3 regions of the Paenibacillus sp. OK076 genome follow, and region 2 is predicted to be linked to each of the others. Evidence: a T-box and tRNA genes for the amino acid it is inferred to sense, from the RefSeq annotation. Region 2 holds a T-box; the other regions hold tRNA genes.

Evidence for each region. A T-box is a leader RNA that pairs with one kind of tRNA and senses whether it is charged. The one in region 2 lies ahead of leuS (leucine--tRNA ligase), so its partner is inferred to be a tRNA-Leu.
Region 1: it has a tRNA-Leu gene. The T-box ahead of leuS (leucine--tRNA ligase) is inferred to sense a tRNA for this amino acid. The anticodon was not compared.
Region 3: it has a tRNA-Leu gene. The T-box ahead of leuS (leucine--tRNA ligase) is inferred to sense a tRNA for this amino acid. The anticodon was not compared.

The regions. Positions count from the first base shown of each region.
Region 1 is NZ_FOCH01000001.1:616,463-624,317, forward strand. It holds gene urtD (urea ABC transporter ATP-binding protein UrtD) at 1-46, shown strand, start outside; gene urtE (urea ABC transporter ATP-binding subunit UrtE) at 24-719, shown strand; gene BMY78_RS02645 (nitrogen regulation protein NR(II)) at 745-1,398, opposite strand; gene BMY78_RS02650 (hypothetical protein) at 1,426-1,629, opposite strand; gene BMY78_RS02655 (urease accessory protein UreF) at 1,902-2,648, opposite strand; tRNA gene BMY78_RS02660 (tRNA-Leu) at 3,023-3,105, shown strand; gene BMY78_RS02665 (glutathione peroxidase) at 3,252-3,728, opposite strand; cyclic di-AMP (ydaO/yuaA leader) riboswitch at 4,095-4,270, shown strand; gene BMY78_RS02670 (HAD family hydrolase) at 4,388-4,786, shown strand; gene BMY78_RS02675 (HAD family hydrolase) at 4,957-5,649, shown strand; gene BMY78_RS02680 (Nramp family divalent metal transporter) at 5,797-7,092, opposite strand; gene BMY78_RS02685 (organic hydroperoxide resistance protein) at 7,539-7,855, shown strand, end outside.
Region 2 is NZ_FOCH01000001.1:4,176,008-4,183,862, reverse strand. It holds gene BMY78_RS18740 (nicotinate-nucleotide adenylyltransferase) at 1-113, shown strand, start outside; gene yqeK (bis(5'-nucleosyl)-tetraphosphatase (symmetrical) YqeK) at 97-663, shown strand; gene rsfS (ribosome silencing factor) at 686-1,033, shown strand; gene BMY78_RS18725 (CvfB family protein) at 1,030-1,935, shown strand; gene BMY78_RS18720 (class I SAM-dependent DNA methyltransferase) at 2,076-2,846, shown strand; gene BMY78_RS18715 (phosphotransferase family protein) at 3,024-3,980, shown strand; T-box leader at 4,079-4,346, shown strand; gene leuS (leucine--tRNA ligase) at 4,418-6,862, shown strand; gene comER (late competence protein ComER) at 6,843-7,688, opposite strand.
Region 3 is NZ_FOCH01000001.1:1,325,394-1,333,248, reverse strand. It holds gene BMY78_RS06185 (X2-like carbohydrate binding domain-containing protein) at 1-2,153, opposite strand, end outside; tRNA gene BMY78_RS06180 (tRNA-Leu) at 2,486-2,569, opposite strand; gene pelA (pectate lyase) at 2,684-3,643, opposite strand; cyclic di-AMP (ydaO/yuaA leader) riboswitch at 4,054-4,185, shown strand; gene BMY78_RS06170 (C40 family peptidase) at 4,191-4,655, shown strand; gene BMY78_RS06165 (carboxymuconolactone decarboxylase family protein) at 4,761-5,090, opposite strand; gene BMY78_RS06160 (hypothetical protein) at 5,208-5,426, opposite strand; gene BMY78_RS06155 (hypothetical protein) at 5,550-5,879, opposite strand; gene BMY78_RS06150 (xanthine phosphoribosyltransferase) at 5,978-6,559, opposite strand; gene BMY78_RS06145 (YkvI family membrane protein) at 6,765-7,823, shown strand.

The DNA.
Region 1 (7,855 bases), 3.6 Mb from region 2:
TCTGGGCAAAAGGAGGGATGACCATGCTGTCGCTGCAACGAATTGAGTCCGGCTACGGGGAGAGTAATGTGCTGCGCGGTGTGAGTCTGGATGTCGAGCCGGGTCAGGTGGTGTGCCTGATGGGTCGTAATGGTGTAGGGAAAACCACCTTGATGAAGACGTTGATGGGGCTTCTTAAAACGCGCAAGGGAAGTATTCAGTGGAAAGGTCAGGAATTATCCACCCACGATCCGGCCAAGCGGGCCAGGTCGGGGATTGGATATGTGCCGCAGGGGCGGGAGATCTTCCCGCAGCTTACAGTAAAGGAAAATCTGCTGCTGGGTCTGGAGACCAGTGGCACAGGGGGGAAGACGTTCCCGGAGGATGTGCTGGCGATGTTTCCGGTGCTTGCCACGATGTATGGACGGCAGGGTGGTGATCTGAGTGGCGGACAGCAGCAGCAGTTGGCATTTGCCCGCGCACTGGCTTCCCGGCCCGGATTATTGCTTCTGGATGAGCCGACAGAAGGCATCCAGCCTTCCATCGTAGAGGATATCCGGCAGGTCATTTTGCAAATTAAGGCAAAGGGTGAAATCTCCATTTTGCTGGTGGAACAAAGCATTGATTTTGTACGCGGTGCTGCAGATTATATCTATGTAATGGACAAAGGGGCAATTGCACTGCAAGGAACACCGCGAGAGCTGGATATGTCGCAGTTTGAGCACCACCTGTCTGTGTAGCTTGGGTTCTTGGTGTAGGGTGAGTTCAGGAACGTTTGTCCAGAATGTTGGAGTATTTGGGATATAGTCTTCGGATGCAATCCGGGCAGATATCATGGGTAAATTCGGCATGAGTGTGCTTCTCCAAATAACTCTCAACAGAGTTCCAGCTGTCCTGTTCATCCTTAATTTGTTTGCAGACAGCGCAGATGGGAAGTAGTCCGCGCAAAGTACGCACTTCAGACAGGGCCTTCTTCAATTGGCGTTCTGTCTGTTTCTGTTCGGTCACATCCGTGTGTGCAATCAATGCGAGATCAGACAGCAGGGATGGGTCGGCCTGAATCAATGGGGTGAGTTCCAGGCGGAACCACCGCTGTTCGTTGTTGATAGTCCGAACGGAGATGTCGTATGTATAACTGTCTTTAAAAGGTGCAGTGATACGTTTTAACTCCTGAACAATTTTCGCATTCTTTGCTTTCTCCTCGCGGAATGTCCACCCCTCTACAAGGTGAAGGTAATGAGGTGGTTCAGGTGCTGTTCTTGAGGGGCCTGCTACGCTTGGGTTGGGAAGAAGTTGCCCGAGTCCGTGTTGCCAAGCGGTGTTGCAGCTTCGAATAATCCAGTTGTGGTCGACGATGATAAGCTGGTGCTGCATGGACTGGAACGATAATCTCTCCAGATCGGATATTAAGTATCTCATGAAATGAGCTCCTCCTTGGCAGAAATCTTATCTTAAATCATCTGGAATTTCCAAAATGTCAGCGACCTGGTTCCTGAACCGGGTTGCTTTACGCGTGCCGTGAATGAGATTGGACAGACGGTATGGCGGAATGCCATACTGTTCGCAAAATGTCTTTTGGTCGACCTGGAGTTCGGTTAGTCGTCGTTTGATGGCCCATCCGAAAGGAGTCACAGGTTTCTTTTTGTTCAAAAGGGTTCACCCCTCGTTGGAATGTAGTGTTCAGCTGGTTATTCTTGGTGTAAAGTATATAGATATGCGAGCTGTATGTTTTATTATATACGTATTTGCGTCATCTAACAATTAAAAAAGACGGAAATAAGTGTATTTTAATATGAAAAATGGCGTAAATACGTTAAATAGACAAAATAATTGACATAGAAAACACGCCAGCAATGAGGTTGCGGCGTGTTTTTTATATATTTTACTGCGTGAGGACGCGGGTATGAAGGGGAGGGGGTAGATTAGGCTCGGTAGGCGTGAAGCCCTGCTCCAAGCATGTGAAAGCTTGGGAACAACGTTTTCATGGACATTGAGGTTGGTTGTACCAGTCCATCGGCAGCGGAGGCGCTGACGGTATGCCATTCATGTTCCAGGTCTGCGGCCAGGCGAACCAGCAGGTCCTGGATTGTATCGGTATGAAGAGGAATTACTTTGGAGGCTTCGGTTATGCAGGCACTCATGGCTGAATGCAGATAACCAAGGACCGCCTCCTCGACAGGGATTTCGAGGTGGTGGTTAATCCAGGCGTGAACAGTGGAGAGGCAGCCGACGGATTCATACTTAGCCAGGGTGTGTTCGAGGTGGCTAAAATCAATCCAGGGGTGGAGTGCACGAGCTAGCTTAATCAGTCGTTTGCCCATTGTGGTCGCATGTTCTCTAAGATTGACTGGGGTGCGCTGGACATGGACGAGCTTGTCGATGAGGGCTGTACGCCACGCGTCATTGTGATCTGCGGCGGTGTATATGCCTTTAATCGCCATGCCTTCCAGACGCACGATGCTGGGATGCAATTGGCAGCGCATGAATGATTCGAGATCTTCAGCACTACGAATGGTACCTTCCGCGATATGGGCATCCATTCCGAAGGAATGGGTGAAGCCTCCGACCTGGATAGAGGAATCAAGCAGTTTGACGTAATCGAGCAGCTTATTCCCACGGTTCACAATCTTTCGCCTCCTACGTTCGTTAAATGTTATGTTAAATAACATTTATACTCCTTTTTGGTTCGTTTTATGTTTGTAAATCCGAATTATATGATATATATATTCACATAAATATCCGCTTTTTGTCAATAGTTTCTTGGTTATTTAAGTATAAAATCTATTTAATGTTATTTTATATAACTTTATAAGTTATGTTCTACTGAGAGAATATGAAGAGTGGTCATAAAGAAAGTAGAGTGATCAGCCTAATCGGATATACAAACGAGATCAAATTTAATCATATGCACTTCGTAGGAGAAAATGACGAGATTATACGATTTATGGGAGGAAAAGCGCAGTTAAAATAATATTAATAAAAATGCTTTACTTTTAAACATGAACCGGGTATAATCAATTCTGTTGCCGATTATTTACGACATGCGGTCGTGGTGGAATGGCAGACACGCTATCTTGAGGGGGTAGTGGGTATATACCCGTGGAGGTTCGAGTCCTCTCGACCGCATCATAAGAACGATTAAGAAGAAGCTTCCCGTATGGGGAGCTTCTTTTTTTGTGTTTTTTACAGTAACCGGGTCCGAAAAAAAAGGTCATCCGATTCCCCTGAATGCATGCTCATGCTGTCTGCCGGGGTGGGATGGCCTTTACTTGTTATTTAAGCAATGCTTTGATGTCTGCTTCAATTTTATCAGGTGTTGTTTTGGGAGCATACCGCTTCACAACACGACCGTTCTGATCCACAAGGAACTTGGTGAAGTTCCATTTGATGGCTTTGGAGCCGAGTACGCCCGGTGCTTCTTTGGTAAGATGCTGGAATAGAGGGTGAGCGCTTGAACCATTCACATCAATTTTCTCAAACATCGGGAAGCTGACACCATAGTTCATCTGGCAGAACTCAGCAATATCGTCAGAGGAGCCCTTTTCCTGTGCAAACTGGTTGCTTGGAAAACCAAGAACTTCAAATGGGGAGTCTTTAAACTTGTCCTGAAGTTCTTGCAGACCTTTGAATTGAGGTGTAAGGCCGCATTGGCTTGCTGTATTTACGATAAGCAGTACTTTGTCACGATAGTTGGACATTTCAACTTCCTGACCGCGAAGGGTGTTTACTTTGTAGTCGTAGACTGACATGAAAATCGCCTCCATCTCATTTTCTTATATCCTCTATTATATTGATTGCAATTAAATATTGCAAAATTTATATTGCTTTTTTAACTCCATTTCAAGCTGTCGTGTATGATCTGTGACTGATTTGCTACCTTATTTTCGCTAGAGAGAGAATTAGAGAGCTTTGAAGAGATGGGTAGAGAATGGATGTGTTGTAAGCGCTATTATTGATGTGAAATGGCAAAAATCCGTCGATTCGGTGATCTGCGCAGACTTTACACCAATATGGCACGGGTGTATGATTCATATCGTAATTCCAATTTAAATTAAATTTTACATGAAAAACGAAACAAACGATAATATCGCTCTGATTATGATGATATAAGAACGATGTTTTAATCGCTGAGTTTCCATTCATTCATGGGTGGGAAACGGGGGAACCAACAGGATGAACTGTCCAGGACAGTGGGCATCCATGGGGTGAATTTTCCGGTGACAGCCGGAAATAGGGCGACTCTCGCGCCCGAATCCGTCAGCTAACCTCGTAAGCGTTAAAGGGAGAGGCAACAAGCCGTACGCTGGTTCATAGTGTCTTTTTGCTATGGATTATTGAAGAAGCGTCCGGGAGGCCTTGGTCCCCCACGCTTCTTTTTTGTTGTCTTTTCACGCCAAGGGAGGAACGAATGATGGATAAAGAGATGATCTTAGTGACTGCTCCAAATGAAGCAGGACGTAAATTTATCAAATTGCTGATGTACAAAAAAATGCCGTTTGCCGTTCTGACTAACAGTGCAGGGGAAGAGCGCAGGCTCCGGAGAATCGGTGTAGAGCATGTCATTCGCATGAACACGGCTGCAGCTCAGAAATGGTTTTTGCCGCAAGGCAGTGTCGGCAATGTTTTTATTTTTGAAAATAGCCTAAACCTAACCTGTCGATATTTGCAGATCTGCCGATCCTGGACATCCAAGTCCCTGTGTGTGATTACCGAACAAAGTCATCCCAAAGGGATCTATCGGGGAATGGGAGCAGACCGTATTGTATATTCCTTGAACGGGGAAGTTGGATTTCTGCTTAATGGCTAATGGCTAGTGGCTCGTACTATTCCTGTGATTGATCCAGTGTCAGCTGCCTGTTATAATTGAAATCATGAATAAAACGGATTCTTGAGGAGACTCATGCATGATGGTGGGTCTTCTTTTTTATGGTTTGGGAAATAGGGATAATTTCCTGTGGCTAACGAGGAGGAATAGGCGTGCCGGATGTACGTGGAATACAATGGTTGTTCTTTGATGTGGGGGATACGCTCGTGGACGAATGGGAGCCGGTAGATGATATTATCGGTCAGTTCGTTCGTGAAGCTTGTGCGCTTGGTTATCAGGTGGAGATGCAGACGGTGCGAGACATATTTGCGGCCTCCTACCGAAATTACGAGCAATGGCCGATGAAATTGGCTATTCGTACTCTGATCAGCGATGAGGGGCACCGGGAACAGATACAGGAGAAGCTGAAGTTCCGCAAAGAGCTTGAGCGACCCTTCCCGTCAGCCGACGCTGTTCTTCAGACGTTGTCGCAGCACTATAAGATTGGTATCATTGCCAATCAGAGCCCGGGGACGGAAAATCGACTGAATAGCTACGGCTTGCGCAAGTATGTGGATGTGCTGGCCTGTTCGGCTGAAGAAGGAGTGTCCAAGCCTGATCCTGAATTGTATGCTGTAGCGTTGAAACAGGCGGGATGTAAACCCGAGGAAGCGGTCATGATCGGCGACAGGATCGATAATGATATTATTCCAGCTAAGAAGCTGGGCATGCACACGATCCGGATTTTGCAGGGTTATGGCAGGTTCCAGCCGGAGCTTGCGGATGCAGAACGTCCAGACTGGACGATTAAATCACTGGAGGAGCTTCTTCCATTGTTGATGGTAACTCCGAATTCGGACAACTAAATGAAGTGCGGCTTTTAAGATCCGATTAGTATGGATTAGGCTGCTGCTTAAACATATAAAAGGAAAGGCTGATCGTCTCAAGGGATACGTTTCTTGAGTTGATCAGCCTTTTTGAGTTAGACAAAATACGGCGTAGTTCCATGTAACCTAGAATAACATAATAGTCTGGATAATTAGATACACATTCAGGACAACGATAACTCCAGCAATGATCCAGGAGGTAATTTTGAGCCACAGCTTGTTGGCAAAAGCCCCCATGCTTTTTTTGTCGCTCGTAAACATCACCAGTGGAATGACGGCAAAGGGCAGCTGCAGTGACAGCACAACCTGGCTCAGAATCAGCAGTTCCTCTGTTCCGTGCTCTCCGGCAATGGCTGTTACGATGACGGCCGGGATGATTGCAATCAGACGTGTTACCAGTCGACGAAGCCACGCCGGAATACGAATGTTCAGGAAGCCTTCCATTACAATCTGTCCGGACAACGTGCCGGTGAGTGTTGAGTTCTGGCCTGAAGCCAGCAGGGCTACACCGAACAGAATACTTGCAATGGTGGTACCCAGAAGTGGTGTCAACAGATGGTAAGCATCTGTAATTTCCGCGACCTGAGTCATGCCTACACTATGGAACACGGAAGCTGACAGAATCAGGATGGCTGCATTGATAAACAGGGCCAGCGTTAAAGCGATGGTTGAATCCATAGTGGTATAACGAATCGCTTCTTTTTTACCCTGAGGTGTCTTTTCAATCTGACGGGTCTGCACAATAGAAGAATGCAGATACAGATTATGGGGCATCACGGTTGCGCCAATAATTCCGATGGCGATATAGAGCATGGCTGGATTTTGCAAAATCTCGGCACTGGGTACAAAACCATGCATGACGCCGCCCATATCCGGTTTAGCGAGAAACAGGTCAATCCCGAAGCAGAGGGCGATGGTAGCCATCAGCACAATAACGAGCGATTCCAATGCGCGGAAGCCTTTATTTTGCAGCAAAAGAATGACCAGTACATCGACAGCGGTAATAATGACACCGTATAGCATGGGTATGTTGAACAGCAGCTTGAGAGCGATGGCTGAACCAATAACCTCGGCAAGGTCGGTGGCTGCAATCGCAAGCTCACACAAAATCCATAACATCATGACTACAGGCATGCTGAATCGTTCGCGGCAGGCTTGCGCTAAATCCCGTCCTGTGACAATCCCGAGCTTGCCAGCAAGAGACTGCAATACCACAGCCATTAGATTTGATATCAGAATAACGGACAATAATGTATAACCGAACTGTGAGCCACCGGCAATATCCGTTGCCCAGTTCCCTGGGTCCATATATCCAACGGCAACCAGATAACCTGGTCCAACAAAAGCAAGGAACTTTTTCCACCAAGCAGCGTTCTGAGGCACCTTCATGGAGCTGTGGGCTTCCCCGAGAGATGGGGCCATACCCGCAGCTAATGGCTCATTTGAAGGAGTGTTGAACGGATTTTTTTTACTCATAATATAATCACCCGACTTTGAAGTATTGATATTCTATATGAAGAGGAACGGTGTCATTCCTTTGATTACATTTGAACATTGAAACCAAAATCTTAAAAGCGTAATTAAACGACTCCACATATGTCTAAACGTTTATGTTGATACTTACATTGTACTCCTTCAATTATTTTTGTCTAGTGCAACTTTTGTGTAGAGGGACAAAATTTAGCAGGAGTAAATGTGCCTTAGTATATTACCCAACCCTAGATAAATTACCTGTGTTCATCCCAAATGCATGAAAATAAAAAAGTTGTAAAAGCTGAATAAGGATTAACAACCGTTTCAAAATGAGCCAGAAGTTTAAATTGAATTGTAGGCAGCAAAAAAACTTAAAGGTAAAGGAGAGATTCTTAATGGAAGCTTTATATACAGCAACAGCAACAGTTAAAGGTGGACGTACAGGTTCGGTGGCTTCTTCGGATGGAGTGCTCAAGCATGATCTGAAAATGCCAAAAGAACTTGGAGGCGCAGGTGGTGAAGGAACCAATCCTGAGCAGCTCTTTGCAGCGGGATATGGTGCATGTTATGAAAGTGCTCTTGCCAATGTGGCACGCAAAGCGGGCGTGAAGTTGGAGAATGTGGTGGTAACCAGTAATGTATCCATCGGCAAAGATCCGGCAGATGATGGTTTCCAACTGTCTGTACGTTTGGATGTGAGCATGCCTGGCGT
Region 2 (7,855 bases):
CATCGACAGCAGTACGCAGACGGTTCGCCAAAGGGCATTCCGTGCGCTTTATGATTCCTGATGCAGTCCATCAATATATTGTAAGGAGCGGTTTATATGGAACTAAGCCGTGACGAACTGATCCGCGCTGTCTCCGGTCAAATGCCGGAGAAGCGTTGGAAGCACACGCTGGGTGTTATGGAGTCGGCAGTGTTGTTGGCTCAAAAATATGGTGCTGATCCTGTAAAAGCGGACCTGGCAGCAATATTGCATGATGTAGCCAAGTATTGGCCCGTTTCCGAGATGGAAGCGGTCATCCGTGACAATGGATTGAACGAAGAACTTTTGCAGCATGACAAGCAGCTCTGGCATTCCGAAGTGGGAGCCTTTGTTGCGGAGCGTGACTACGGCATTGATGATAAAGAAATTATTAATGCTATTCGCTGGCATACCTCAGGTCGAGTGGGCATGAGCCTGCTGGATAAAGTGGTATGTCTTGCGGATTATATTGAACCGGGAAGAGACTTCCCGGGAGTAAATCATATTCGCGAACAGGCTGAGCACAGTCTGGAAGAAGGCTTAATTGCCGGTTTCGACTCGACGATCAGCTTGTTGATCTCGCAGCGCCGTGTCATTTACCCTTTGACCATGTTGTCGCGGAATGACTTGATTGCACATTTATAGATTAGATTATGGAGGTTGGTTCATGACAGTATCATCGAAAGAACTTATGAATATGGCGGTTGCTGCCGCTGACGATAAAAAGGCATCCAACATTGTAGCACTGGATCTGATTGGCATCTCGCTGGTAGCGGACTATTTTGTTATCTGTCACGGGAATTCCGATACTCAGGTACAGGCGATTGCAACAGAGATTCGCAAACAGGCGCATGCAGCCGGCGTGAATATCAAAGGCATCGAAGGTATGGATTCGGCACGTTGGGTATTGATGGATATGGGTGATGTGGTTGTTCATATCTTCCACCGCGACGAGCGTGAGTATTACAACATTGAACGACTGTGGTCTGATGCCAAAGTGGTGGAAACGGTATGAGTTTGATCGCAGGAACAGTCGTCAACTTGCCGGTTTCACGTGAAGTGTCTCCATTTGGCTACTTTTTGACGACAGGATCAGAAGATGTACTGCTTCACTATACGGAGCTTACAAGGGACGTTAAAATTGGAGAAACGCTGGAGGTCTTTCTGTTCTTTGATACGGAAGATCGCCTGGCGGCAACCATGAAAAAACCATATCTCACTCTTGGCGAAATGGCACGTCTGGTTGTGGCTGATATTCACCCACGCCTCGGCTGTTTCCTCGAGATGGGGCTTGGGCGGCAATTGCTGCTCCCGATTCGTGAATTGCCTGAGTTGGAAGAATTACGTCCTCATGTAGGCGATGAAGTTTTTGTTCTTATGGAACATGACAAGCAAGGACGTTTGCGGGCGAAATTGGCTGGGGAACGTGAGCTTGCACCATTGTCCTTCCATGCGCCAACCTCCTGGGTTAACGAATGGGTTGAAGCAACGGTGTACAAGCCACTTCAGATGGGTACTTTTGTGCTTGTTGACGGTGGAGTGCTGGGCTTTGGCGCTATTGGCATGATTCATTCCTCGGAACGAAATCGTATGCTGCGCCTAGGTGAAAAGGTGAAATGCCGGGTAACCATGGTACGTGAAGATGGACGTGTCAATCTGGCGATGTCTCCTCTCAAAGAGGTTGGTCGCAATGAAGATGCAGACAAACTGCTTGCTTTCATGAAAGAGCGCCCTACGGGCGGCATGCCGTATTCGGATGCAACCCCGCCGGACATCATCAAGCAGCGCTTTGGTATCAGTAAATCCGCGTTCAAGCGGGCATTGGGCAAACTGATGAAGGATGGTCTAGTAACGCAGAAGGAAAACTGGACCTATCTGACAGAGTCTGTACCTCAGGATCAGAACGAAGATAAGTAAGCAAACGCGTATCGTGGATCAAGCATGAGCTTGAAATCCATAAGTCAAGGCAGGGCAAGGCTGGGTGAACTCCGGACGCCCCTGCTTTTTCTTTTGTTCAAAAGAGATTTGAAAATGAAATTGAAAGTGCGGTGCCTGACATGTCTTACCGGAAATTTGCCTATGTGTACGATGAATTAATGGAGGATATGCCTTATCCGGACTGGATAAGGTTTGCGAGAACGGCTTGGGAACGACATGGCATGCCGAAAAGTGTGGCTGAACTGGGCTGTGGAACCGGCTCAATTACGATCCCACTGGTGAACTCCGGCTTCGAAGTTACAGGTATTGACCTGTCGGCGGACATGTTGTCTGTTGCGCGCAGTAAAATGGAGGCCACGCCTCAAGGTCACCGCTTATATCGGGAAGGCAGTGTCCGCTGGGTGCAGCAGGATATGCGGGACTGGAGAGTACCGGAGCCTGTGGACTCGGTGATATCGTTCTGTGATTGCGTGAATTATTTGCTTGAAAAAGAGGATGTCGTTCGTACCTTTCAGCGTACTTACGAGATGCTGAAGCCGGAGGGCACATTCCTGTTCGATGTACATCACCCGAATACCCTTATTCGATACGAAGAGGAGCAACCATTTGTGTTGGACGAGCGCTCTGTATCGTATATTTGGACCTGTGATATGGATCATGATCGGTGTGAGATTGAGCATCATCTAAGTATCTTTTCGCGTGTGGCCGAGAGCGGGAAGGATATGTACCAACGTTTTGAAGAGGTTCATGTTCAGCGTGCGTATGATCCGGACTGGATGAAGCTCGAGCTGACGAAGGCTGGCTTCAGAGATGTATGTGTATATGCTGATTTTGAGTGGAAAGAGGCGGGAGAAGGCGCACAGCGTCTATTCTACGTAGCCGTGAAATAGGATTAAGATATAGAACTGTCCTTATGATGTATAAGGGCAGTTCTTTTTCTATAAGAATGTTTTTTTATATGTAATAAGTTATTGCCAGTGAGGTTAAAGGAAGCCATAATAGTTGAATGGAAAACGTTTTCTAATTAGTGCAATCCTGAAAATTAAAATTCTGGGTGGGGTGCAACAATGGAAAGTACCTACAAAACAAGGCTGACTTCCGAGCAGTTAGACGGAATTGTGCAGCAGCATTTTAACACAGGTATCCAAGAATACAAAGAGATGATCGACGGCTGGGCAAACCATGCTTATTTTATCACCAAGAACGACGGACAGAAGGTAGTACTTAAAATAGCTCCTTCTAATGGCATTAAGCTGATGCGCTGTGAACAGCATGTCATGGTTGCTGAGGTTGAGGCATTGCGACTCGCGGCAGAACTTCAGGATGTACCCGTTCCCCGGGTATTGGCCTATGATCCATCGCTCACCCTAGTATCGGCAGAATATTTTATTATGGAGTACATGCCAGGAAAGCCATACAACAAAGTCAAAGATCAGTACAGTGCAGCAGAGCAGGAATCCATAGAGCAGCAGCTGGGTGCATACAATCGTCGGATCAATGAAATTAAAGGGGAGAAGTTTGGTTACTTTTCCTCAAAGAAACCGCATTATACGACGTGGAAAGAAGCTTTCCTGAGCCTGATGGATGATATGCTTGCAGATGGCAAAGCAGCGGGTGTGGAATTGTCAATTCGTTATGAGGAGCTGGAGCGTTTAATTCAACAGAAATCGGATGTGCTGGATGATGTCAAAGAGCCAGTGCTTGTGCATTGGGATTTGTGGGATGGGAATGTATTCGTGGAGGCTGGGCAAATCACGGCGATTATCGATTTTGAGCGTTCCCTTTGGGCAGATCCTCTGATGGAGCACTACTTCAGTCATTTTAATAATACGCCGGGATTCCTCAAAGGCTATGGAAGAGCAGTTACAACAGACAGTGAACGGAAAAGAAGAAGTTTATATGATCTGTACTTTGATCTGGCGCTGAGAATCGAGTGTCCGTATCGTCAATACGATAACAAGGAACACATTCAGTGGGCGATTGATAATCTAGAAGAAGGAATCCAGCGATTCCAGTCGTCTTAATGTGTATACTGATGCATAGCATTGCTTATAGTCAACAGACCGTGTAATATTGACTTTAATGCTGCTTTTTTATATAATATTTCCGATCATATCGTATACATATTTCGATGATAAGGATCAGTAGTGAGTCCTGTACATGACAGAGAGCCGGCGGTTGGTGCAAGTCGGTTGACAGTATTTCACGAACTCGCCTTGGAGAAATGCGGTGATTACACCATCTTGCAACCGACTGAAGTAATACTCGGGATCAGGAATGGAAATCCGCATCGGTTAACCGCCGTTACAGGTCCAAAGGGAGTGGATGACGAAGCACGATCGTCCGCTAACTAGGGTGGTACCACGGGAATTCAACCTCTCGTCCCTAGCGCTGCAAACGCTACGGGATGCTGAGGTTTTTTTGTTGCAATAAATGCGAATAACCAGAGGAGGAACAATAGATGAGTGAGAATCAACAGCCGAAACACGGCTACAAGCCACAAGTCATGGAGAAAAGCTGGCAGCAATACTGGGATGACAATAAAACGTTTAAAACGGGTGAGGACCCGGCTAAACCGAAGTTTTATGCCCTGGATATGTTTCCGTATCCATCTGGCTCAGGCCTGCACGTAGGTCACCCGGAAGGATACACGGCAACGGATATCGTATCCCGTTTCAAACGTATGCGCGGCTTCAATGTATTGCATCCAATGGGTTGGGACGCTTTCGGCCTGCCTGCTGAGCAGCATGCATTGGATACTGGTGAGCATCCACGACATATTACCTTCCGCAATATTGACAATTTCCGTCGCCAGATCAAATCACTCGGTTTCTCTTATGACTGGGATCGGGAGATCAGTACAACAGACCCTGACTACTACAAATGGACGCAATGGATCTTCATCCAATTGTACAATAAAGGCCTGGCTTACGTAGATGAAGTACCTGTGAACTGGTGCGAAGCTTTGGGTACGGTACTGGCGAACGAAGAAGTTATCGACGGTAAGAGTGAGCGTGGTGGACATCCGGTCGTTCGTAAACCGATGCGCCAATGGGTATTAAGAATTACGGAATATGCAGAGCGTTTGCTGGAAGACCTGGAAGAGCTGGACTGGTCGGAAAGTATCAAGGATATGCAGCGCAACTGGATCGGTAAATCAACCGGGGCGGAAGTTACTTTTGCCATTGAGGGTCATGAAGAAGTTATTAAAGTGTTTACGACACGTGCAGATACTTTGTTTGGCGCAAGTTATGCTGTATTGGCACCTGAGCATGAGCTGGTGGAAGTCATTACAACGGCTGAACAGCGTGAAGCAATCAAGGCATATCAGGAACAGGCTGCTCGTAAAAGCGATCTGGAACGCACCGATTTGGCTAAAGACAAAACGGGTGTGTTCACAGGAACTTATGCAATCAATCCGGTAAACGGAGCGAAGGTGCCTATCTGGATCGCCGATTATGTTCTGGCTGGATACGGCACAGGGGCGATCATGGCTGTTCCGGGACATGACGCTCGTGACTGGGAGTTTGCGAAACAGTTTGGTCTGGACATCATCGAGGTTGTACAGGGTGGCGACGTGACACAAGAAGCGTATTCCGGAGACGGACCACATGTGAACTCTGATTTCCTGAACGGATTGAACAACGAAGAAGCGATTGCGAAGATGATTGCCTGGTTGGAAGAGAACGGAAAGGGACAAGGCAAAACGACCTACCGTCTGCGTGACTGGTTGTTCAGCCGTCAGCGTTACTGGGGTGAGCCAATCCCGATTCTGCATCTGGAAGATGGGACGATGAAGACGGTGCCGGAAGATCAACTGCCTTTGCTGCTGCCGGATATTGACCAGATCAAACCTTCGGGCACGGGCGAATCACCACTGGCGAATGTTACAGAATGGGTGAACACGGTAGATCCGGAAACGGGAATGAAAGCTCGTCGCGAGACGAACACAATGCCACAATGGGCCGGTAGCTGCTGGTATTATCTGCGCTTTATCGATCCACACAATGACAAGGAACTGATCTCTCAAGAGAAACAGCAGCAGTGGCTGCCGGTTGATCTGTACATCGGGGGAGCAGAGCACGCGGTGCTTCACTTGCTGTACGCTCGTTTCTGGCATAAAGTGCTGTATGATCTGGGTGTGGTGCATACCAAAGAGCCGTTCCACAAACTGGTCAACCAAGGTATGATCCTGGGAACCAACAATGAGAAGATGAGTAAATCCCGTGGTAATGTTATTAACCCGGATGAGATCGTCAATGAATTCGGTGCGGATACATTGCGTCTGTACGAAATGTTCATGGGGCCTTTGGAGGCTACAAAACCGTGGAACGCTAACGGGGTTGAAGGTATGCACCGCTTCCTGTCACGTGTATGGCGTCTGTTCATCAATGAAGATACAGGTGCAATCAACGACAAGATCACAGCAGATGGTGGAACCGATGAGTTCAAGCGCACTGCACACAAGACAATCAAAAAAGTTACAGAGGATCTGGAACATCTGCGTTTCAACACAGCGATCAGCCAGTTGATGATTTTCATCAACGATGCATACAAAGCAGATACGCTGCCGCGTGAAGCCATGGAGAACTTTGTACAGCTGTTGTCACCGCTGGCACCGCATATGGCGGAGGAACTGTGGAGCCGTCTCGGTCATGAAGGTGGAATCTCTTATGTAGCTTGGCCGGAGTATGATGAGTCCATGACGGTGGACGCCGAAGTGGAAATTGTTGTTCAAGTGAACGGCAAAATTGTAACCCGTGCTACGATCGCGAAGGATCTGGACGCACAGGGCATGCAGGACTTTACAATGGAACTGGCACCTGTGAAACAGGCACTGGAAGGCAAGACCATTCGCAAGGTCATTGCCGTTCCAGGCAAACTCGTTAATATTGTTGCCGGTTAATCTCACCGGCTTTGAATAATTCATCCAGCTTCAACAAATCTTCATCATATTTGTCATGAGTCGTCTGGATCAGACTGTCAAAAACACCATTCAGATTCACCCTTAGCAGGGCAAGTGCCTGTGCGGTGATGCCGCCAGGTACAGCCACGCGAGCCTGAAGTTCTTGCGGGGTGTATCCTCCTTCGGTGAGCAGCTTGCCTGTTCCCAGGAGCATCTCGCCGGCAAGAGCGCAGGCGTCGGCTCGTTTGATATCAGTTAGCTTGACGGCACTCTCAATCCATTGCTCCAGAAAGAACGATATGAATGCAGGTCCGCAGCTGGAGAAGTCGGATGTGATCCGGGTACAGGCTTCATCCACTTGATAGGGTCTGCCGATATGACTGAGCAGCCCTTCCAGCACAGCGCGGTCTTCGTTAGTCATTCGCTCACCGTGAATACACAGGGACGCTCCGCTGCCGACCTGGTGCGTAACGCTGGGGATAACTTTGGAGACTTTGCAAGGAAGTGAAGATTCCAGATGGCGCAGCTGCACGGGACTGGTGATCGAGACGATTATATGATTGGGATTCACGACAGGCAGGATGTCGTCAATGACATGTTTGAATTCAAGTGGCTTCACGCACAAAAAGATGATATTGCTGCGGATGACGGTTTCCCGGTTGCTCTGTGATTCGTGCAGACCGGGGTAACGGAGGGATAACTGCCGTACTTTGGAAGGGGTTCTATTGCTGGCGGCGATCTGCCGTGGCTCAAGTGCACCGGATTGAATCAAGGCATAGATCAGCAGGCTGCCCATGCTGCCGGTTCCGATAAATCCAACCTTCATTGTTCAGGCCTCCTTTCATGCTTTACGGTAATGGCGCAGTTCTTTCCCTCTAGTGTATGCGTCAGGACCTGCTTCACATGACATGAAAATAGTACAGCTTGGTTTACCAGGCAAGTCCAACGGTTCGGAAGCACCGCCCGTGTTCAGAATAGATTTTTTTTGAATCC
Region 3 (7,855 bases), 2.9 Mb from region 2:
AGTTTGTCATCGACCACCGTGTAGTCGTCTTCACTGAGCATTACTCCGTCATTTTCAATGCCAGTTAGTGTATTTCCGTTCAATGTGAGCGTGACAGTAATGTCCTTCTGTTGTTCTGTTGCCTTGTCAAAGTCAGCAGAAGCCGGACTAATGGTGCTGTTATGATCTCCTGTAGGAATTTCCCTTGTTACTCTAAGCGCATCCAGCAGCATATACTGGCCCGATTGTTTGACGACTTTCAAGGTATGCGAACCGTTAGTCAAACCAGCAGCGCTATACAGTACCTGTTGCACTTCTCGTTCATCACTGGTATAAGCGCTAACCGTTTCAGGCGTTCCATCGTCGAGTGTGACTATCATGTCTCCCTGTTCTTGATCCTTCTCCGTAAGCAGGTCAATGCCTGTGCCCGTGAAGGTATATTCAAAATAATCGCCGTCATTCTCAGTAAAATGTACATCTTCCTTGTAATCCCCGAAATTTCTCCCGGAACTTGAACTCCATGAACCCGTGTATTGAATATTGCTGTCATCATCATTAATGTACACCACATCGGTAACAGCAGCCGCATCAACGGAAGCAGGATTTGCTACATTTTCTGCGTTCGCGATTAGGTCATCACCGGCTTCCAAGTCAGCTCCTTGCTGCGTATTCATATTGGCTGGACCAGTGGTCGTTGAGGAATCCGTAATGGCGATGCTCAGATCCTGTCTGCCATCGATTTGCTCCTTGCCTCCATTACGCTTCCAATCCCCACTATAGCGCATGCCCGTATCATCATCATTAACGGCTGATGTGCCGCTCAGTGCGGTTACCTTAAGCATCCGGGAAGCATGGGGTTCCAGTACGCCGCCACTGAATTCATGATTAAAATTCCCCAGTTCGGAATGGCTCCAGAGATCACGGACCGAAGCCGGACCTTCGAGGCCAATATCACTCCATTTCACTTTGACCTCGGCACTCCGATTGCCCAGATTGAACAGAGCTACGTTGTACGTACCATCTCCGTTATTCGCATACCATACCTGCTGTTTGGTGTCCATGGAAACGGGATGAGCTGGACGTCCGGCCTGATTGACCGCAATGACCTCATCATTCGTCAGAAGCTCCAGCCCATAGCTGTCAAGCCTGGTCAGATCATTACCTGTATAAAGCGGTGCTGAAGAGATTGCCCAGAACGTCGTCGCGGTCTTCCGCTCGTCTCTGGTCAGACCATCCATCGAGCCATTCCCGACATTCAGGGAGTCAAAATCGTTCCAGCCTCCAGGACCTGCATCACGCCACCAGATGGCTGCTATGGGGAATAAGCGTGAAATACTCGACCATTCTGTTAACCCCTTACTACTGTCGTAGGCTTCAACATCCCAATCGATCCTCCAGCCGTTCGCATACTTTTTCCAGAAGTCCACGTAATTATGGTCAAGCGCCCAGGAAAGCTCAAACCAGATATTATTTCTGTCCAGGGCTTTGGACCATGCCTCTACATCACCGCGTGCATCCCGGCTCAGGTTATTAATCCCTGATCCTGGCGTCACACTGTCGAATTTGACAAAGTTGATGCCCCACTCGCCAAGAAGATCCGCGATGGAGTCAATGTACTTCTGTGAGCAAGGGTTTGTAAAATCAATTTTGTAAGTGTACGAATCCCAAGCATCCATAACAACGAGCGGCTTTACCGCAATATCCTGCATACGACATGCCCCACCCGTTCCATACACCTCAAGATTTTTTTCATAAGCGGTGATTGATAATCCCGGAATGAGATAGATCCCGATCTTCTGTCCGTTATTATGGACATAATCGATGACCTCCTGAAATCCATTTGGATAAAGAACAGTACTCGGAATAGGACGGCCGTATTCATCTTCATCACCGTTCCAGCCTGCATCAATATTAATGTATTCATATCCATGGGCTTGCAGCTTCTCGCGCATGGCATCCGACTGCTTCTTAATACTCTCGGCCGACGTCCAGTTACCCGCCCCGTCATATACCTGCATGCTGTAACTGCTCCAACCCATATACGGCTTCTGGGCCAGACTCTTATCTGCTGCTTGTGCCACATTGCCGCCTGTCGTTCCCATAATCCCGAACTGCACCACCGCAATCATGAATACCATGAAACACATTGCCATCCTTTTTCCGATTCGTTTCAAATTATCCCTACCCCCTCTGAATTTGGTCATTCAAATCCCTGTTGATAGCGCTTCCATACGAGAAGAGAATAGTAGATGAAGGATGCTCAGGATAGGTACATTTCGGTATTTTACGTACATTAAACCTGAAATACAGGGGCAAACCGTCACATAACGAACACTTTTCCATTTTTGGATAAATAAACAAAGATCAACTTCTTCTTTGCTCAAGTTGAAGGAATAGTTGAAAAAACATTCAGGATGAGCAACCGCTCTGATCCGTAAACAGATAAAAAAGGTTCCTAGAGTGGCAGCAATGCCATTCTAGGAACCTTTCTTCGTGTTGCACATGATGCGGTCGAGAGGACTCGAACCTCCACGGGGGTTAGCCCACACGGACCTGAACCGTGCGCGTCTGCCAATTCCGCCACGACCGCGTATATCTTATCTCCGAGAAATTATATCGCGGCGACAATAAATAATATATCATGTGCAGGTAATTAGTGTCAACAAAAAATTATCCTCTTCTCATGTGTAAAGCATTTTATAAATTAGATCTTGGAGGGCCAGTTGCCGTACCAGGCATACCCACCTCTTCTTTCCTTATCGATATCGCTGAGTTTGTATTTCACAACCCCATCACGTCCTACGAAGATTGGTTTATCCGTTCCAATTTCATAGAAACGTGCCCAAATTGGCGCTGCACCTGAATCTGCAATGAGTTGGCTGTCTCCGTTTTCTCTGACATACTTGTAACCAGTAATTTTAACTTTGTTGAACCAGGCTTCTGCCGCTTTGATGGAGGCAGTAATTTTGGAGTTAGCCGGTCTAGTTTTTAAAAACTTCACAATTGTACTGCTCTCTCCAGCACTCAGAGAAGGCACTTCATAAATCCTAGCGCCTGCAGGTTTAAGGGTACTGGAATCATGCTGCTGCCCCCATGCAGTCAGTTTACCGTTCGCTACAACCTGTGTATTGAGAATAGCCTCTACACCTTTGGCAACTGATTTTTTACTACGATCTGCAAGAGAGCTGTCGATGAATGAGAAATCTCCTTTACGTGCACCTACTTCATCCAGCATGTACATGACATTAATCATGGCATCGTCGTTGAAGGTGATGTGCTTGTGATAACCGGAGCTTTGGTATACCTGTGGCCAACCCCCATTGGAGTACTGCATATTCAGCAAAAAGTTGATTCCTTTGATGGCAGCAGCCGAATAACGCGGATCATTCGTCTTTTTGAATTCCTTGGCTAATCTTCTAATTTCTGAGTATGTAGCTTTGTTATCAATCGTAGATTTGGCCCACTCACCACTTGTTTCTTTGTAATCCTTCTTCCATCCCCCGTCTGGATGTTGATTCTTCAAAATGTCCGAGATACTTGCTGTCGTTCCAGAGGCGTCTGCAGCAGAGACCTTAGCAGCAGGCTGAAATACCATTCCGACAACGGAGAAAACCATTGTACATGCCATAACCAAAGATGCAAACCTTGTTTTTGCCTTCAACATAGATTAGAAACACTCCTCAATTCATTTTCTGCAAACTGCTCCCCTGCTAATCTATCCCCCTTATATTTGTTTTAAAATCAAACTATTTCTTTTAATACAATAAATGGAATATACAAAAAGAATTCTATGCAAAAATATGAATTTTGTCAATATTTGCAACAACATGTAACAAATTCTTTGGACAACCTATAATTATCGTCTAATTGGATGTGAGAAAGCCAATAAATTGTCCAATTTCTCTCCTTCTGAAACAGTAGTTACTTTTTTGTCATTTATTAGAACCCATCATTCGAGTTATTTCTACATAAAAAGCGATAATTCCGTTAACATTGAGATGATAAGAAGGGTTCAAGATCGGTTTGACATTTTCGCATTTATGCAATATAGTTTCAAAAGGTTACAAAAACTTAATTATTCATTTGCCGAGTTTCATGTTTGAAAACGGGGGAACCATTTTGGGTGAATTATTCTTATACATAGGAAATATAGGGAACCTTCTACCGAACCCTTAGCTAACTCCGTAGGCATCGAAGGGAGAACAACAATTTTGAAAAAGCTTATCATTTCTATTTTTGGAGCAGCAGTTCTATTTACATCCGGTGCAGCAAGCACAGAGGCAAGCAGTATTAACACCGTCGTTAACAACATGACAGGCATTCCTTACAAATGGGGCGGCACGACACTCGCCGGGTTTGATTGCTCTGGATTTATGAGATATATTTTCAACAAATATAGCATTGAATTACCACGTACTTCCCAGCAGCAAGCGAAGGCCGGAACACCGGTATCCAAAGCTAATCTGCGTACAGGTGACCTGGTATTCTTTAATACGATGGGCAATGGCATTTCTCATACAGGAGTATATATCGGGGGCGGACAGTTCGCTCATGCTTCCAGCAGTAAGGGTGTCAGCATCACCCAATTATCCAATCCATATTTCAATGATCGTTATGTAACAGCACGCCGGGTAACAGGTCAGTTTATGTATAACAAAATGCTGGGCAAAATATAAGTTTGATTGGAAATAGCGCAAAGAGGAGGCTCCGGGTGAATCCGGGACCTCCTCTTTGTTTTGGGACTTTTGTTTACAAATCCGCTGTGCTGTAGACTTCTATACTTAATGTAGAGCCTTCTGTACTCTCATTGCACCTTGAGACAACGCATGGCCTCCGCCTACGGCTCCAGCCACAGCAACCGTCTCCATAATCTCCTGATCGGTCGCTCCTTTGGCACGCGCCTCTTCCACATGGTAAAACGTACATACCTCATTGTTTGCAAACAAACCAATGCCCAGCGCTATCAGCTGTTTGGTCTTGGCATCAATCGCCCCTGCCTGAAAACATTCTCCAGTGAACTCATGATAAGACTTCACCACAGCTGGCAGCACGTCGCTTAATTCACCAATCTGATCTTTATAGGCATGAACCTTATCATTCATTAATGTCATGGTTACCGCACATCCTCTCGGCTGATATGTTACAAGCTCTCACTGTACCTATCTTTTCACCCGAGAGGTGCAATTATGCCAAAACACCCATGGTAAATGAACCTAAAAACACACGTCCTATTCTTCGAGCGGACTCTTACGTGGCTCGCTGAACAACTGATACTGATATTTCCGGTCCAGCTTGACCACACGACGATTCTGACGGCGAATGAGCACCTGCTCCCCGTCCCAGGCAACCACAATGCCTGTCACATCATTGGACTGAATCTCGTCCCGTACTACCCTTACTTTTTCACCCGATAAACGCAGTGCATCCAATTCTGCATCACTGATCATATTCATGGCGCCTACTTTCCCAAAAAAATTATTTACAAAAAGAGACCTAAATGAAAAGTCATTTAGGTCTCACGTGACTGTATTGGACTGTCATGTCATTCGAAAGTATGTCCCGACTGAAAGTTACCGCTGCGCGTGCTCTTTGCTGTCGTTCTTCTCAAACCAAAAATCAAGCACTTTGGCGGACATCACACGTTCTTCAAGGTACTCCACTTGATGCGGTGTAAATTGTTCTTTCCAAGAGAAGGACAACTCTTCGCACAAGCCTACAATCGTCAGCAATTCTGACCAGGCAACGTAGCGTTTGTACCAGAAAAATTGAGGATGTTCAATCATATAGGGATAAAGGTCATCGAATTCCGTATGTTTACAATCCAGGGCACGCTCAAAATGTACTTTCGATTCCGCCAGCTTATCAATAAAAAATTGTTCTGTTGCCGGTTGGTTACCCATGGTGTTGCCTCCTCTCCCTAACATAACCCCATTATAAATGAAATCAGCGGTCATGCAAAGGCATTGTTATAAAAATAGGCACTTTTTCCTTTAAAAAGTCACAATTCGTTATCGTCAAATTGCACGGTGCCATCGTTCAAAGAACGAATACGCACCAACGCTTCAACCGGAATGCCCTGCTCACGAATGGTGCGCGCTCCGGCCTGAAAACATTTTTCGACCACGACACCGAATCCAACCAGTTCCGCACCCGAACGTTCGATAATTTTGATGACACCACGAGCAGCATCGCCATTGGCAATGATATCGTCAATAAACAAAATACGGTCATTTTCATGAATATACTCACGGGACACCATAATATCCGTTACAATCCCTTTGGTAAAAGAAGGCACTCTTTCACAGTAGGCATCGGGGTCAGCCAAAAGTGTTTTTTTGCGACGAGCAAATACCAGCGGAACACCCAGTTCATGTGCAGCAGCAAAGGCGACCGGAATCCCGGAAGACTCCACTGTAATGACCCGAGTTACACCACTTTCACGAAAACGAGCGGCAAATTCCCTTCCCATTTCCATCGTCAATGCAGGATCAATCTGGTGATTCAGCAGACCATCCAGCTTCAGCACCTGATCTGACATGACTACGCCTTCTTGTAAAATTCGTTGTTTCAATACTTCCATAATTTGACCTCCCAAGCCGTTCCTATGACGTAAAAGTATCATAGATCCCGCTATCAGTTCAAGCGAAATTGCCTTTGCTCTTGTTCAGAGCATGTTAAATGACCCTTTGCCATACTTCAATTGTCATGAGTTTGACGGGTCAAGCATACCTTGTACCATGGCACCCGCATGTCCAAACTATTCAGGGGCCTGAGAGGGGAAACGCATGAAACAGGCATTTCGGGTGCTGCAGATCGCATTTACATACATTGGAACGGTAGTTGGAGCCGGCTTTGCAACAGGGCAGGAGATATTGCAGTTTTTTACCCAGTATGGCAAATGGGCCACCATTACCATCGGCTTATCGACCATGCTCTTTGTCTGGTTAGGTACAAAAATGATGCTGATTGCCCATGATACCGGCTCGCGCTCATACGAAGATCTCAACAAACATCTATTCGGCCATAAAGCAGGAAACTGGATTACCTGGGTTACCCTTCTGATCCTCATTGGAGTAAACAGTGTCATGCTGGCAGGAGCAGGGTCGGTCTTTGTAGAGCATCTGGGACTTCATTATCAGACCGGACTGATTGTCACCCTTATCGGTACTTATCTGCTGCTTGGACGGGGCATTCAGGCCATTCTGCAAATGAACAGTATCGTAGTGCCCATGATGCTTCTGCTATCTCTGCTTATGATCATCAGCACCATAAATCATCCCGGCGCAAACCGATTTATTACATTAACCACCGACAGCAATCCAATACGGGTCTGGTTATCTCCTCTGTTGTATGCTTCATTCAACCTGGCTCTTGCCCAAGCTGTACTCGTTCCGGTGGGGAATCAGATTCGCAGCCGAAAGGTACTGAAATGGGGCGGCGTTCTGGGCGGAATTGGTGTAGGATTCATGCTTATGGCAGCCCACTTCGCCATGTCGGCCCAGATGCCTGGCATCACACAATTTGAAATTCCGATGGGCAGCATTGCCTTTCAACTTGGATGGGTAGTCCAGTCTATCTATGTATCTCTGATTTTCATGGAAATCTTCAGTACGTTTGTAGCCGATATTTATGGAATGACCCTCCAACTCAGACAGCATGTCCACGTACATCCCAAACTAATCATACTGGCCATCATGCTGCTATGTTATTCGCTCAGCCAGTTTGGATTCAGTTCCCTGCTCTCTATTCTTTACCCCATTTTCGGCAGTTTGGCACTGGTCTGGGGTGCAAAATTAGTAATGGATCGATGGGGAAGCTTTCGCGGACGCAAAAAACATCTATAACAACGTATCCTTTTGTTGCGAAACATCATTTC